2 regions of the Mammaliicoccus lentus genome follow, and region 1 is predicted to be linked to the other one. Evidence: a T-box and tRNA genes for the amino acid it is inferred to sense, from the RefSeq annotation. Region 1 holds a T-box; the other holds one or more tRNA genes.

Region 1 (7,227 bases):
CCGGAACTACCAGGTGGCCCACCAAACATAAACGGTCCAGCCGAACCTCTTCTCGTTCTTCTTCTTGTACCGCCTCGTGGTGGTTTACCTCCACCATTTAAGAAATAAATAATGAAAAATATAATGATAAAAATAATAAATACTATAAAGGGAATTTTACCTAAACCACTACTTTGTGGTTCATCCTCAGTAAATTTTTTCCCGTCATATCCATAGCTTTTAGCAATTTCGTCCCAAACTGCGTCATACAATTTAGTTAAACCTTTACTATAATATGCTTTAGATTTATTTTTATCGGAAGTTTTTGCTGCTTTTTCTTGATAAGGCATAAAATTATCATCTATTAATTGTCCTACTTTTGAATCATTTAATACGCCTTCAAGTCCATCTCCAACAGCTATATCTATACCTCTATTATTATTTTCATTGCCATTATCTAAATTAAGTAGAATAACTATACCACGGTTATGTTTCTGGTCGCCTACTTTATAATGACGTCCTGCCTCGAGCGCATAGTCTTGCCTAGGTGTTTGCCCAATTGATTTCATTGTCATTAACATAATATCTGCGTCGGTACCATCTTGTAGTTTTTGACCTTTTTTATTTATGTTGTTCTTATCTTTATCTAATACTAAATTAGCGTGATCTTGAACAAATACTGGCTTTTCAAGTTTAGGAAATTTATCCACTGCAAAAGCTGTCGAGCTAAACGTGAGTAAAATTGCGATTATTAATAAATTTACGCGTTTTAAAAATTGATTCATTAAGAATCATCTCCACCAAAGTCAACTTTAGGTGCATCTTTTGCTTCACCTTTTGCTTGGAAGTATTCTTTCTTATCAAAATTGAATAAACCAGCTATGATACTTGATGGGAATTTACGTGTTGCTTGATTATATTCATTAATAGAATCGTTATAATCTTTTCTTGCAACAGCAATTCTGTTTTCTGTTCCAGCAAGTTCATCTCTTAAACCTGTGAATTGTTTATCTGCTTTTAAGTCTGGATAATTTTCACTTATCGCTATTAATCGGCTTAATGCACTATTTACTTCACCATTTGCTTCTGCTTTTTCTTGTGGCGTATTTGCACCGGCTAATTTACTTCTTGCATCTGAAACATCTTTAAACACTTTCTCTTCATGTTTCGTATAACCTTTTACTGTATCAACTAAGTTAGGTATTAAATCTACACGTCGTTGTAATTGGTTGTCGATATTAGATAGAGATTTGTCCGCTTCTTCTTCTAATCCTACCAACCTGTTATATGGTCCAATCATAATTATACCAAGAATAACAAATACTGCTACAACAGTAATTATGGGTGCTAAGTATTTTTTCATTATTAAACTTCCTTTCACTGAATTTTACACTATTCATTATACATTATATGGTAGATAAAACTATAATTCTACAATAGAAAAGGAGTGGTAAAGAAATCTAGTATTTATAACAAGATTTCATTGTCCCTCTCCTTTTCTAAATTTTTATGAATATTTAACCATTGTATATTTCTTCTTACCTCTTCTTACAATTGTAAATTCATCTTCAATTTTGTCTTCAGTAGTAATTTCATGATTAACATCTTGAATTCTTTCACCATTTAAATATATTGCACCATTATTAATGTCTTCTCTTGCCTGTCTCTTAGATGGAGATACACCCGCTTCTATAATAAACTCTACTAATTGAGTTGTTTCTTTACTAACTACAGCTGTTGGCACATCTTTGAAACCTGCTTCGATTTCATCTTTTGTTAAAGATTTAATATCTCCTTTGAATAAAGCATTTGTAATTCTTTTTGCTTCTTCTACAGCATCTGGACCATGGATAAACCCAACCATTTCTTCAGCAAGCACTTTCTGTGCTTCTCTTAAATGAGGCGCTTCTTCTACCGTTTTTTCTAATCTTTCAATTTCTTCTCTGTCTAGGAAAGTAAAGTATTTCAAGTATTTAACAACATCTGCGTCTTGTGAATTAATCCAGAATTGGTATAACTCGTATGCAGAAGTTTTACTTCTATCTAACCAAACTGTACCTGATTCTGATTTACCGAATTTTTTGCCATCTGCTTTTGTAACTAATGGAATTGTGAATCCAAACGCCTCAGTTTCACCATACATTCTTCTCATTAAGTCAAGACCCGCTGTAATGTTACCCCATTGATCTGAACCACCGATTTGCATTTTACAGTCGTAATTTTTATTTAAATAACCGAAATCAATAGCTTGTAAAATCATATAAGTAAATTCAGTGTATGATATGCCCATTTCCAAACGTGCTTTTACTGAATCTTTACCTAACATATAATTCACACCAACATGTTTCGCATAATCTCTTAAGAAAGAAATTAAATCTATTTCTTTCAACCAATCTTTATTATTTACTAAAATTGCAGCATCTTCGCCTTCAAATTCAAAAATCTTATGCATTTGATTCATAATGCCACGAACGTTTTCTTCGACTTGTTCATCAGTCTGTAATTTTCTTTCCTCAGTTCTTCCAGACGGATCACCAATCATACCTGTACCTCCGCCTACTAAAACAATAGGTGTATGACCATGATTTTGGAATCTTCTTAAAGTTAAATAAGGTAATAAATGCCCTATATGTAAACTATCTGCAGTTGGATCTGCACCACAGTATATTTTTACTGACTCTTTATTTAATAATTCTTCAATTCCCTCTTCATCAGTTTGCTGATAAACAAGGCCTCTCCATTTTAAATCTTCTAATAATGCATTTGCCATAATATTTTCCTCCTCCAAAATAAAATAAAATAAAATAAAATAAAAAAGCACCCTTACAATAAAATGTAAGGGTGCTTGAATACACGGTACCACCATACTTATGACATTATTATGTCATCTCTCATTAATGTTACGTACATTAAAAACGTAGAACTATTTTTTACAAGGTGTATTCACAATTACCTCTTTATCAGTTCCCAGCACCACTGACTCTCTTAAAAAGATAATAATCATTACTTCTCCTTTAGTTCAACACAATCTTCAATTAATTACAAAGTATAAAGCTAACAATTTTAAAAGTCAATATTATTTATATATGTTATAATTATGATGATTAGATTGGAGGTTAAAATTTGAGTTCAAATCAGTCTAAAAATAAATTCAAAGATCAATTTAATCGTTCAAGTAAGAAATATAAAAATACTTTTAAAGAAGCAAAATGGACTCCAAAACTAATATTCTTTACAACTTACCAAGTCATAAGCAATTTGTTTTTTATTATTCTTTTTATTAGTTGTTTATTACTAGCATTAGGTTTAGGTATTGGTGGCGGATACTTTGCAGGCCTCGTCAAAGATGAAAAAGTGATGTCTAAGAAAGAAATGAAAGAACAGCTTTATTCTATGACCGAAAGCACGTCTGTATATTTTGGTTCTGGAGAATCTCTTGGCCGATTAAAAAGTGATGTCCAAAGGGATGTTATTAAGGGAAATGAAATAAGTGATAATGTAAAAAACGCACTTATAGCAACAGAAGACGAAGAGTTTTACCAACATAATGGTATTGTACCAAAAGCATTTTTACGTGCCTCAGTACAAGAAGTACTAGGTAGTTCAAATTCTTCTGGTGGTAGTACTTTAACGCAACAATTAGTTAAAAATCAGTTATTAACAAATGAAACATCATTCGAACGTAAAGCAAAAGAAATGCTGCTATCTATGAATGTCGAAAAAAACTTATCAAAAGATGAAATTATAGACAGTTATTTAAATGTAGTATCATTTGGACGTAACTCTAATGGGTCTAATATTGCAGGTATTGAATCAGCTGCACAAGGTGTATTTGGAAAATCTGCTAAAAATTTAAATGTTGCACAATCAGCTTATTTAGCAGGATTACCTCAAAACCCATATACTTACACACCATTTTTACCAAACGGTGATTTAAAAGATGATAAATCATTAGAGTTTGGTATTAATCGTCAGCACTATGTACTTAAAAGAATGTATCAAGAAGAAAAAATCAGTAAAAAAGAATACGATGAAGCTTTAAAATTTGATATTAAAAAATCATTTGTCGATAAAGTTGAAGAACCAAATCAAAAATATCCATTCTTAACTGAAGAAGTGGAAGATCGTACAATCGACATTTTAAAATATCATTTAGCTAAAAAAGATAACATTTCTAAGAAAGAATTAGACCAAACGCCAGTGTTAATGACTAAATATACTGAGAAAGCTAATAAAGCAATGCGTACTGAAGGATACAGAGTCGATACAACAATCGAAAAAGATATGTATGACACTCTTCAAGATGTAAAAAATAATTCAAATAGCTATTCTTGGGATAGAGAAGCAAGCTACACTAATGCGGAAGGTAAAAAAGCAACAAAAGATTTCCAACACGAAGTTGGTGCATTACTAAAAGAAAATGGTAGCGGTAAGATCTTAGCATTTGTAGGTGGTCGTGATTATGAAAAATCACAAATCAATCACGCAACAAAAGCAAAAAGATCACCTGGTTCTACAATGAAACCACTCTTAACATATGCACCAGCATTTGAACATGGTTTAATCACACCAAACACTGCTTTACTAGATAAAAAGTTTGATATCAATGGTTATTCACCTGATAACTATGATAGAAGAGAGTTTGGACCCGTAACTGTAGATTATGCATTAAGAAATTCACTTAACTTAAGTACATTAAGATTATACAGTAACGTACAGGATTATAAACCATGGGAAAACCTTAATAAAATGGGTATGAACGTACCAGAAAACGTACAAGATGGATTAGCTCTAACATTAGGTACAGCTGACTTCACTTTAGGACAAGATGTTGATGGATTTAGTACTTTAGCTAATAAAGGTGAATATAACGATAGTTATATGATTGAATCCATTAAAACACGTGACGGTGAAGTTGTTTACCAACATAAGAAAGACCCTAAACGTATATTCAGTGAATCTACTACTTATTTAACAACTGATATACTAAAAGGTGTACTAGACGATGGGTCAGGTTATCAAATTAAAGATTCTTATGATGGAACATGGGCAGCTAAAACAGGTACATCAGAATCTGGTAAAGACAGCTTATTAGTAGGATATACACCGAAAGTAACATTAGGTATTTGGATGGGCTATGATCAACCAATTACATTTGACGAAGATAGTCATTATCAAATCTTTATGTGGAGAGATATGGTTAACGCCCTATCAAATACAGATAGAGAGAAATTAGGATATGACAGCGATTTCGAAAAACCAAGTACAGTTAGTGAGAAGACAATTTGTCAATACACAAACTCTACTGGTAGTTGTAGTAAAGGCGAATCAAAAGCTTCTACATTAATCTCTGATAAAGTAGATACTTCTGAAAAAGACATTTATTCAGAATCAGTATTGAAACGACTTGGTATTGCTGTAGATGGAAATACATCATCTAAAATCAAACCTAAAGAGAAAGTATCTAAAAACTCTAAAGAAGCTTGGTCATACAACTCAAGCGAAAACAAAAAAGCAGATTCAGATAGCGGTAAACCATCCAGTGGTACAAATACTAAACCACCAAGTGGTGACTAACCTAATTATCATAAAACGAATATAATAAAAACAGGTTGAGACAATTATTTATATCCCAACCTGAAACTTAAAACATCAATCCTTTAGTTTTATAACTTTCGGATTGATGTTTTTTTATTTGATATATGATATTTTTTAGAATAAACCTTTCGCTGTGCCATCTTCATTAACATCCATATTCAAAGCAGCTGGTTGTTTCGGTAATCCAGGCATCGTCATAATATCTCCTGTCAATGCTACTATAAAACCCGCCCCTGTTTTCGGCAATAATTCTCGTATTGTTATATCAAATTCTGTAGGCGCACCTAATTTTGTAGGATCATCGGTAAATGAATATTGTGTTTTAGCGACGCATACTGGATATTTATCCCAACCATTTTCTTTTATTGTTTTCAATTGTTTATAAGCTTTATCTGTAAATTTGACTGTACGACCACCGTAAACTTTTTGAACGATGGTTTCAAGCTTATCTTCTATAGACATTTCTAAATCATATAGTGGTTTAAATTGTTGAGGTTTTTCTAGTACTTTTAAAACTTCTTTTGCTAAATCTATACCTCCTTTACCACCTTTTTCCCAAACTTCAGTTAAAGCAACTTTCACACCTTGCTCTTTACACCAATCTTCAACAAATTTTACTTCTTCATCCGTATCATGAATAAAAGCATTGATTGCTACAACTGGCTCTACACCAAATTGTTTAATATTTTCAATATGTTTATTTAAGTTTACAATACCTTTTTTGACTGCTTCTACATTCTCAGTTTTTAGTTCATTTTTTGAAACGCCGCCGTGCATTTTTAAAGCTCTAATAGTAGCTACAATTACAATAGCACTTGGATCAAATCCTGCTTTACGCGCTTTTATGTCTAAAAATTTTTCTGCCCCTAAATCGGAACCAAACCCACTCTCTGTTACAACAACATCCGCTAGTTTACGCGCAGTATTTGTTGCAATAATTGAATTACAACCGTGAGCAATATTAGCAAATGGCCCACCATGTACTAGTGCTGGTGTACCTTCAATAGTTTGAACAATATTAGGTTTGATAGCATCTTTTAAAATGAGCGTTAAAGCTCCTTCTACTTTTAAGTCTCTCACTGTTACAGGTTTTTTATCTACTGTATAACCAACAGTTATATTGGCAAGGTTTTCTTTCAAATCTTCTATTCCGTTTGAAAGACAGAATATCGCCATTATTTCAGACGCTACAGTTATATCAAATCCATCTTCTCTTGGAACACCTCTACCTGGTCCACCTAGTCCAACTACTACTTGTCTTAGTTCTCTATCGTTCATATCTAATACACGTTTCCATTCAATTCGTCTTGAATCTATATTGAGTTCATTACCATGATATATATGATTGTCTATAAAAGCAGATAATGCATTATTAGCAGTTGTAATAGCATGTAAGTCACCATTAAAATGCAAATTAATTTCTTCCATTGGGAGTACTTGAGCGTAACCTCCCCCAGTCGCTCCACCTTTCATGCCAAAAACAGGTCCTAGTGATGGTTCACGTAGAGCTACCATAACTTTTTCATTCAATTGATTTAAAGCATCAGCTAGACCTACTGTTACAGTAGATTTCCCTTCTCCTGCTGGTGTTGGACTCAATGCTGTAACTAATACAACTTTCCCTTTTTCTGTTTTATCTTTTAATTTTGT
Region 2 (7,227 bases), 570 kb from region 1:
TAACACCCGAAGCCGGTGGAGTAACCTTTTATTAGGAGCTAGCCGTCGAAGGTGGGACAGATGATTGGGGTGAAGTCGTAACAAGGTAGCCGTATCGGAAGGTGCGGCTGGATCACCTCCTTTCTAAGGATATTACGGAATGACCATGAGGTCATGGAATAACGGAGACATATTGTATTCAGTTTTGAATGTTTATTTGACATTCAACATTGCACATTGAAAACTAGATAAGTAAGCAAATAGATTTTACCAAGCAAAAAACCGAGTGAATTTTTAACGAAATTCAACAAGCTTAATAATCGCGCGTCGTCTTTTTAGACGACATCACAGATTAATAACTGGTAAAGGTTAGTTAAACATGGTTGTATCTTCGATACACAGTGCTTAACTAAGGATTTACATGATTAAGTTATTAAGGGCGCACGGTGGATGCCTTGGCACTAGAAGCCGAAGAAGGACGTTACTAACGACGATATGCTTTGGGGAGCTGTAAGTACGCTTTGATCCAGAGATTTCCGAATGGGGAAACCCAGCATGAGTTATGTCATGTTATCCACATATGAATACATAGTATGTGAGAAGGCACACCCGGAGAACTGAAACATCTTAGTACCCGGAGGAAGAGAAAGAAAACTCGATTCCCTGAGTAGCGGCGAGCGAAACGGGAATAGCCCAAACCAATAGGCTTGCCTATTGGGGTTGTAGGACACTCAATACGGAGTTACAAAGGAAATAATTAGACGAATGGTTTTGGAAAAGCCAACCATAGAAGGTAAAGGTCCTGTAGTCGAAAGTTATTTCTCTCCTGAGTGGATCCTGAGTACGGCGGAACACGTGTAATTCCGTCGGAATCTGGGAGGACCATCTCCCAAGGCTAAATACTCTCTAGTGACCGATAGTGAACCAGTACCGTGAGGGAAAGGTGAAAAGCACCCCGGAAGGGGAGTGAAATAGAACCTGAAACCGTGTGCTTACAAATAGTCAGAGCCCGTTAATGGGTGATGGCGTGCCTTTTGTAGAATGAACCGGCGAGTTACGATTTGATGCAAGGTTAAGCAGTAAATGTGGAGCCGTAGCGAAAGCGAGTCTGAATAGGGCGAATGAGTATCTGGTCGTAGACCCGAAACCAAGTGATCTACCCATGTCCAGGTTGAAGTTCAGGTAACACTGAATGGAGGACCGAACCGACTTACGTTGAAAAGTGAGCGGATGAGGTGTGGGTAGCGGAGAAATTCCAATCGAACTTGGAGATAGCTGGTTCTCTCCGAAATAGCTTTAGGGCTAGCCTCAAGTGATGATTATTGGAGGTAGAGCACTGTTTGGACGAGGGGCCCCTCTAGGGTTACCGAATTCAGACAAACTCCGAATGCCAAATAATTTAACTTGGGAGTCAGACTATGGGTGATAAGGTCCATAGTCGAAAGGGAAACAGCCCAGACCACCAGCTAAGGTCCCAAAATATATGTTAAGTGGAAAAGGATGTGGCGTTGCCCAGACAACTAGGATGTTGGCTTAGAAGCAGCCATCATTTAAAGAGTGCGTAATAGCTCACTAGTCGAGTGACACTGCGCCGAAAATGTACCGGGGCTAAACATATTACCGAAGCTGTGGATTATCCGTAAGGATAATGGTAGGAGAGCGTTCTAAACGTGTTGAAGCATGATCGCAAGGACATGTGGAATGTTTAGAAGTGAGAATGCCGGTGTGAGTAGCGAAAGATGGGTGAGAATCCCATCCACCGATTGACTAAGGTTTCCAGAGGAAGGCTCGTCCGCTCTGGGTTAGTCGGGACCTAAGCCGAGGCCGATAGGCGTAGGCGATGGATAACAGGTAGATATTCCTGTACCACCTATGATTGTTTGAACGATGGGGGGACGCAGTAGGATAGGCGAAGCGTGCTGTTGGAGTGCACGTCCAAGCAACAAGACTGAGTGTTAGGCAAATCCGGCACTCGTAAGGTTGAGTTGTGATGGGGAGTTGGATCATGAATCCGACGAGTCGTTGATTTCACACTGCCAAGAAAAGCCTCTAGTTAGAAAATAGGTGCCCGTACCGCAAACCGACACAGGTAGTCAAGATGAGAATTCTAAGGTGAGCGAGCGAACTCTCGTTAAGGAACTCGGCAAAATGACCCCGTAACTTCGGGAGAAGGGGTGCTTTTTAAGGTGCAAGCCTTGAAGAGCCGCAGTGAATAGGCCCAAGCGACTGTTTATCAAAAACACAGGTCTCTGCTAAACCGTAAGGTGATGTATAGGGACTGACGCCTGCCCGGTGCTGGAAGGTTAAGAGGAGTGGTTAGCTTCTGCGAAGCTACGAATCGAAGCCCCAGTAAACGGCGGCCGTAACTATAACGGTCCTAAGGTAGCGAAATTCCTTGTCGGGTAAGTTCCGACCCGCACGAAAGGCGTAACGATTTGGGCACTGTCTCAACGAGAGACTCGGTGAAATCATAGTACCTGTGAAGATGCAGGTTACCCGCGACAGGACGGAAAGACCCCGTGGAGCTTTACTGTAGCCTGATATTGAAATTCGGCACAGCTTGTACAGGATAGGTAGGAGCCTTAGAAGCGTGAGCGCTAGCTTACGTGGAGGCGCTGGTGGGATACTACCCTGGCTGTGTTGACTTTCTAACCCGCACCATTTGATCATGGTGGGAGACAGTGTCAGGCGGGCAGTTTGACTGGGGCGGTCGCCTCCTAAAGAGTAACGGAGGCGCTCAAAGGTTCCCTCAGAATGGTTGGAAATCATTCGCAGAGTGTAAAGGCACAAGGGAGCTTGACTGCGAGACTTACAAGTCGAGCAGGGTCGAAAGACGGACTTAGTGATCCGGTGGTTCCGCATGGAAGGGCCATCGCTCAACGGATAAAAGCTACCCCGGGGATAACAGGCTTATCTCCCCCAAGAGTTCACATCGACGGGGAGGTTTGGCACCTCGATGTCGGCTCATCGCATCCTGGGGCTGTAGTCGGTCCCAAGGGTTGGGCTGTTCGCCCATTAAAGCGGTACGCGAGCTGGGTTCAGAACGTCGTGAGACAGTTCGGTCCCTATCCGTCGTGGGCGTAGGAAATTTGAGAGGAGCTGTCCTTAGTACGAGAGGACCGGGATGGACATACCTCTGGTGTACCAGTTGTCGTGCCAACGGCATAGCTGGGTAGCTATGTATGGACGGGATAAGTGCTGAAAGCATCTAAGCATGAAGCCCCCCTCAAGATGAGATTTCCCAACTTCGGTTATAAGATCCCTCAAAGATGATGAGGTTAATAGGTTCGGGGTGTAAGCGCAGTAATGTGTGTAGCTGACGAATACTAATCGATCGAAGACTTAATCAAATTTTTAAAATCGGTTTTGCGCCGTAAAATCTGCTTACTATCTAGTTTTGAATGTGCAATACATTCTCATAACAATGCGAAGAGCAATTGTTTATCAATTGTCTCAAGCAAGTACTTTGTCTGGTGACGATAGCAAAGAGGTCACACCTGTTCCCATGCCGAACACAGAAGTTAAGCTCTTTAGCGCCGATGGTAGTTGGGCTTACGTTCCGCGAGAGTAGGACGTTGCCGGGCAAATTATTAGTATTATTCCACAGTAGCTCAGTGGTAGAGCTATCGGCTGTTAACCGATCGGTCGTAGGTTCGAATCCTACCTGTGGAGCCATGGCCCCTTGGTCAAGCGGTTAAGACACCGCCCTTTCACGGCGGTAACACGGGTTCGAGTCCCGTAGGGGTCATTTTTATATGGAGAATTAGCTCAGCTGGGAGAGCATCTGCCTTACAAGCAGAGGGTCGGCGGTTCGAACCCGTCATTCTCCACCATTTCTAATAACTAAATAAGCTGGAGGGGTAGCGAAGTGGCTAAACGCGGCGGACTGTAAATCCGCTCCTTAGGGTTCGGCAGTTCGAATCTGCCCCCCTCCACCATTGTTGGGCTATAGCCAAGCGGTAAGGCAACGGACTTTGACTCCGTCACCCGCTGGTTCGAATCCAGCTAGCCCAGCCATTAGAGCCATTAGCTCAGTTGGTAGAGCATCTGACTTTTAATCAGAGGGTCAGAGGTTCGAATCCTCTATGGCTCATATTGAAGACATTAGTGATTTCACTAATGTCTTTTTTGTTTTTAAGCGTTTTTGCATATACATGTATATGTATTAGGATATTGTTGCAAAGGCGTTTCTATATACATATATGAATAAATATTTGTAATATATTAATAATATCCATAAACCCTTATATACCTTGATGTAAGTGCTTACATATACTAGAATATAATAGTAATGACAATTAAGGGGGATTTAAAATATGAGTAAACGTATTGAAATTATTGGTGCACCCACTGCCTTTGGTCAACGTAAATTAGGTGTTAACTTTGGACCGGATGCATTAAGATATGCTGGTTTAATAGAGAGAATAGAAGATATTGGACATGAAGTAATTGATAAAGGTAATGTTCAATCACCAGTTCTAGACATGAAGAAATATAAAAGTGAACAAAAAGGTCTTCGTAATTTAGAGGAAGTAATTGCTTTTTCAAATAATTTATACGAATCTGTGAATGAAACCGTTGAAAAAGGTCACTTTCCACTCATACTAGGTGGAGATCATTCTTTATCAATAGGCTCTATAGCTGGTATTAGTAAACACTATGAAAATTTAGGCGTGATTTGGTACGATGCACACGGTGATTTAAATACGTTAGAGTCTTCTCCTAGCGGAAATATACACGGTATGCCATTAAGAGCATTGATTGGTGAAGGTGATGAAGCACTGACAAACATTGGTGGATATAAAAATAAAGTTAAACCTGAAAATGTCGTATTAATAGGTATGAGAGATTTAGATGAAGGCGAGAAAAAGTACATAAAAAAAGCAGGTATTTTAACATATACTATGGCTGATATTGATAGGTTAGGTATGGGACAAGTCATTTCAGAAACGATAGAATATCTAAAAGATAAAACGGATGGTATTCACTTATCGCTAGACGTTGATGCTTTAGATCCTGTTGAAACACCAGGAACAGGAACAATTGTACCTGGTGGAGCTACATATAGAGAAAGTCATCTTGCGATGGAAATGTTGCATGAATCTAAATTGATTGTTTCTGCTGACTTAGTAGAAGTAAACCCACTTATTGATGAATATAATAAAACAGCTAGATTAGCGATTGGATTAATGGGTTCATTTTTTGGTGAAAAACTATTATAATTGACAATTATGAATAAAATCATTATAAATAAAGAAGTCTCTAATTATAGAGACTTCTTTTTTATTTAAATTAACAATATAACTGAAAAATTGATATAATAAATAATAGGTTAACGAAATATGGAGGAGATACTATGCAGTTACCTGACATTTTTGGCGATTTAAGTGCCATAAAAGTTATAACAGGTATACTTGATTTGATTATTGTATGGTATGTATTGTACTTAATTATTACAGTAGTGAAAGGTACAAAAGCGATACAATTATTAAAAGGTATATTTTTCATCATAATTGGTAGAACAGTAAGTGATTTTTTAAATTTAACAACAACAACGCTATTATTTGACTTCGTATTACAATGGGGATTTTTAGCGATTATTGTTATATTCCAACCAGAGTTTAGAAGAGCTCTAGAACAGTTAGGTAGAGGTAGCTTGTTTAAACGCGTAAATGTAACGACCTCTGCTGAACAAGAACGTCTAACTGATAGTATCGATAAAGCTGTTCAATACATGGCTAAGAGACGTATAGGTGCACTCATAGTCTTTGAGAAAGAAACAGGTTTGCAGGATTACATAGAGACGGGCATCCCTATTAACGCTGATATTACTCAAGAGCTACTCACTAATATATTCATTCCTAATACACCATTACATGATGGGGCTATGATTATTAGAGAACAAAAGATTGCTACAGCTGCAAGTTACTTACCATTATCAGATAGTCAAAAAATATCTAAAAGTTTAGGTACTAGACATAGAGCGGCGGTAGGTATCTCTGAAGTTTCAGATGCATTTACAGTAGTTGTATCTGAAGAAACGGGGTCGATTTCTGTTTCATTTGATGGTAAATTAAGAAAAGAAATATCTAGTGATACTTTTAGAGAATTACTAGTTGAGCATTGGTTTGGTTCTGTTCAAAGCAGAAAGGATGTGAAGTAGATGCTAGAATCTAAATGGGGATTACGTTTTGTCGCATTAGTACTAGCTTTAGTCATGTTCTTATCTGTTAATAATGTATTTGGTAGTTTATTTAACGAAACAACGTTAAAAAATTCTGATCATGTTATAGAGGATGTTCCTGTTGAAACAGTTTACAATTCTAAAGAATTATACTTATCAGGTGCACCTAAGACAGTAGATGTTAAAGTTTCAGGACCACAATCTACAATCTTAAAAACAGAAAAATTACTTAATTTTAAGGTGGAACTTAATCTAAAGAATAAATCAGTAGGAGAATATAAAGAAAGCTTTAAAGTAAAAGGATTAAACAAAGATTTGAATTATCAAGTTATTCCGAAAACCACAACTGTTTCTTTACAAGAAAAAGTATCTAAGAAATTCCCAATCGAAGCTGAAATCAATCAAAATAGAATCGCTTCCGGTTATGAATTATTAGGTGAAACAGTTAATCCATCACAAATAACGATTACTGGTGGTCAAGAAGAATTAAATAAAATCGCATATGTAAAGGCAACATTAGATGAGAATAAACAACTTACTGATGATACAACTGAGAAAGCAGGCATTAGCGTACTAGATAGTAACTTGAACAAATTAGATGTTCAAATTAGACCTGATACCGTTAATGTAAACATTAAAGTTGCGAGATCGAGTAAAACAGTAAGTTTAAATCCTGTCACAAAAGGATCTGCTTCAAAAAACACAAATATTGACGATATAAGTTTAGATAAATCAGAAGTTAAAATATACGGTTCACGTAATGTATTAGATGGTATTAGTTCAATAGATGTGCCAGTAGATGTATCGGATATCGATAATGATACAACGAAAAAGGTAGATTTAAATTTACCTGATGATATAGACGAAGCCGAATTCAACAAAGTCGAAGCAAAAATAAAAACTTCTAAAAACTAATGGAAATAAAAGGAGAATTACAAATGGGCAAATATTTTGGTACTGATGGTGTAAGGGGAGTAGCGAATTCTGAATTAACTCCTGAAATTGCTTTTAAATTAGGTAGATTTGGTGGATATGTTTTAGCTAAAAAGCATAATAGCGAAAAC

Evidence for each region. A T-box is a leader RNA that pairs with one kind of tRNA and senses whether it is charged. The one in region 1 lies ahead of tyrS (tyrosine--tRNA ligase), so its partner is inferred to be a tRNA-Tyr.
Region 2: it has a tRNA-Tyr gene. The T-box ahead of tyrS (tyrosine--tRNA ligase) is inferred to sense a tRNA for this amino acid. The anticodon was not compared.

The regions. Positions count from the first base shown of each region.
Region 1 is NZ_OX344834.1:1,137,589-1,144,815, reverse strand. It holds gene ACNMOQ_RS05720 (TPM domain-containing protein) at 1-764, opposite strand, end outside; gene ACNMOQ_RS05715 (LemA family protein) at 764-1,342, opposite strand; gene tyrS (tyrosine--tRNA ligase) at 1,487-2,749, opposite strand; T-box leader at 2,814-3,002, opposite strand; gene ACNMOQ_RS05705 (transglycosylase domain-containing protein) at 3,103-5,556, shown strand; gene ACNMOQ_RS05700 (formate--tetrahydrofolate ligase) at 5,692-7,227, opposite strand, start outside.
Region 2 is NZ_OX344834.1:572,060-579,286, forward strand. It holds rRNA gene ACNMOQ_RS02605 (16S ribosomal RNA) at 1-123, shown strand, start outside; rRNA gene ACNMOQ_RS02610 (23S ribosomal RNA) at 403-3,329, shown strand; rRNA gene rrf (5S ribosomal RNA) at 3,449-3,563, shown strand; tRNA gene ACNMOQ_RS02620 (tRNA-Asn) at 3,580-3,654, shown strand; tRNA gene ACNMOQ_RS02625 (tRNA-Glu) at 3,656-3,727, shown strand; tRNA gene ACNMOQ_RS02630 (tRNA-Val) at 3,737-3,812, shown strand; tRNA gene ACNMOQ_RS02635 (tRNA-Tyr) at 3,834-3,917, shown strand; tRNA gene ACNMOQ_RS02640 (tRNA-Gln) at 3,922-3,996, shown strand; tRNA gene ACNMOQ_RS02645 (tRNA-Lys) at 4,000-4,072, shown strand; gene rocF (arginase) at 4,296-5,201, shown strand; gene cdaA (diadenylate cyclase CdaA) at 5,336-6,142, shown strand; gene ACNMOQ_RS02660 (CdaR family protein) at 6,143-7,078, shown strand; gene glmM (phosphoglucosamine mutase) at 7,102-7,227, shown strand, end outside.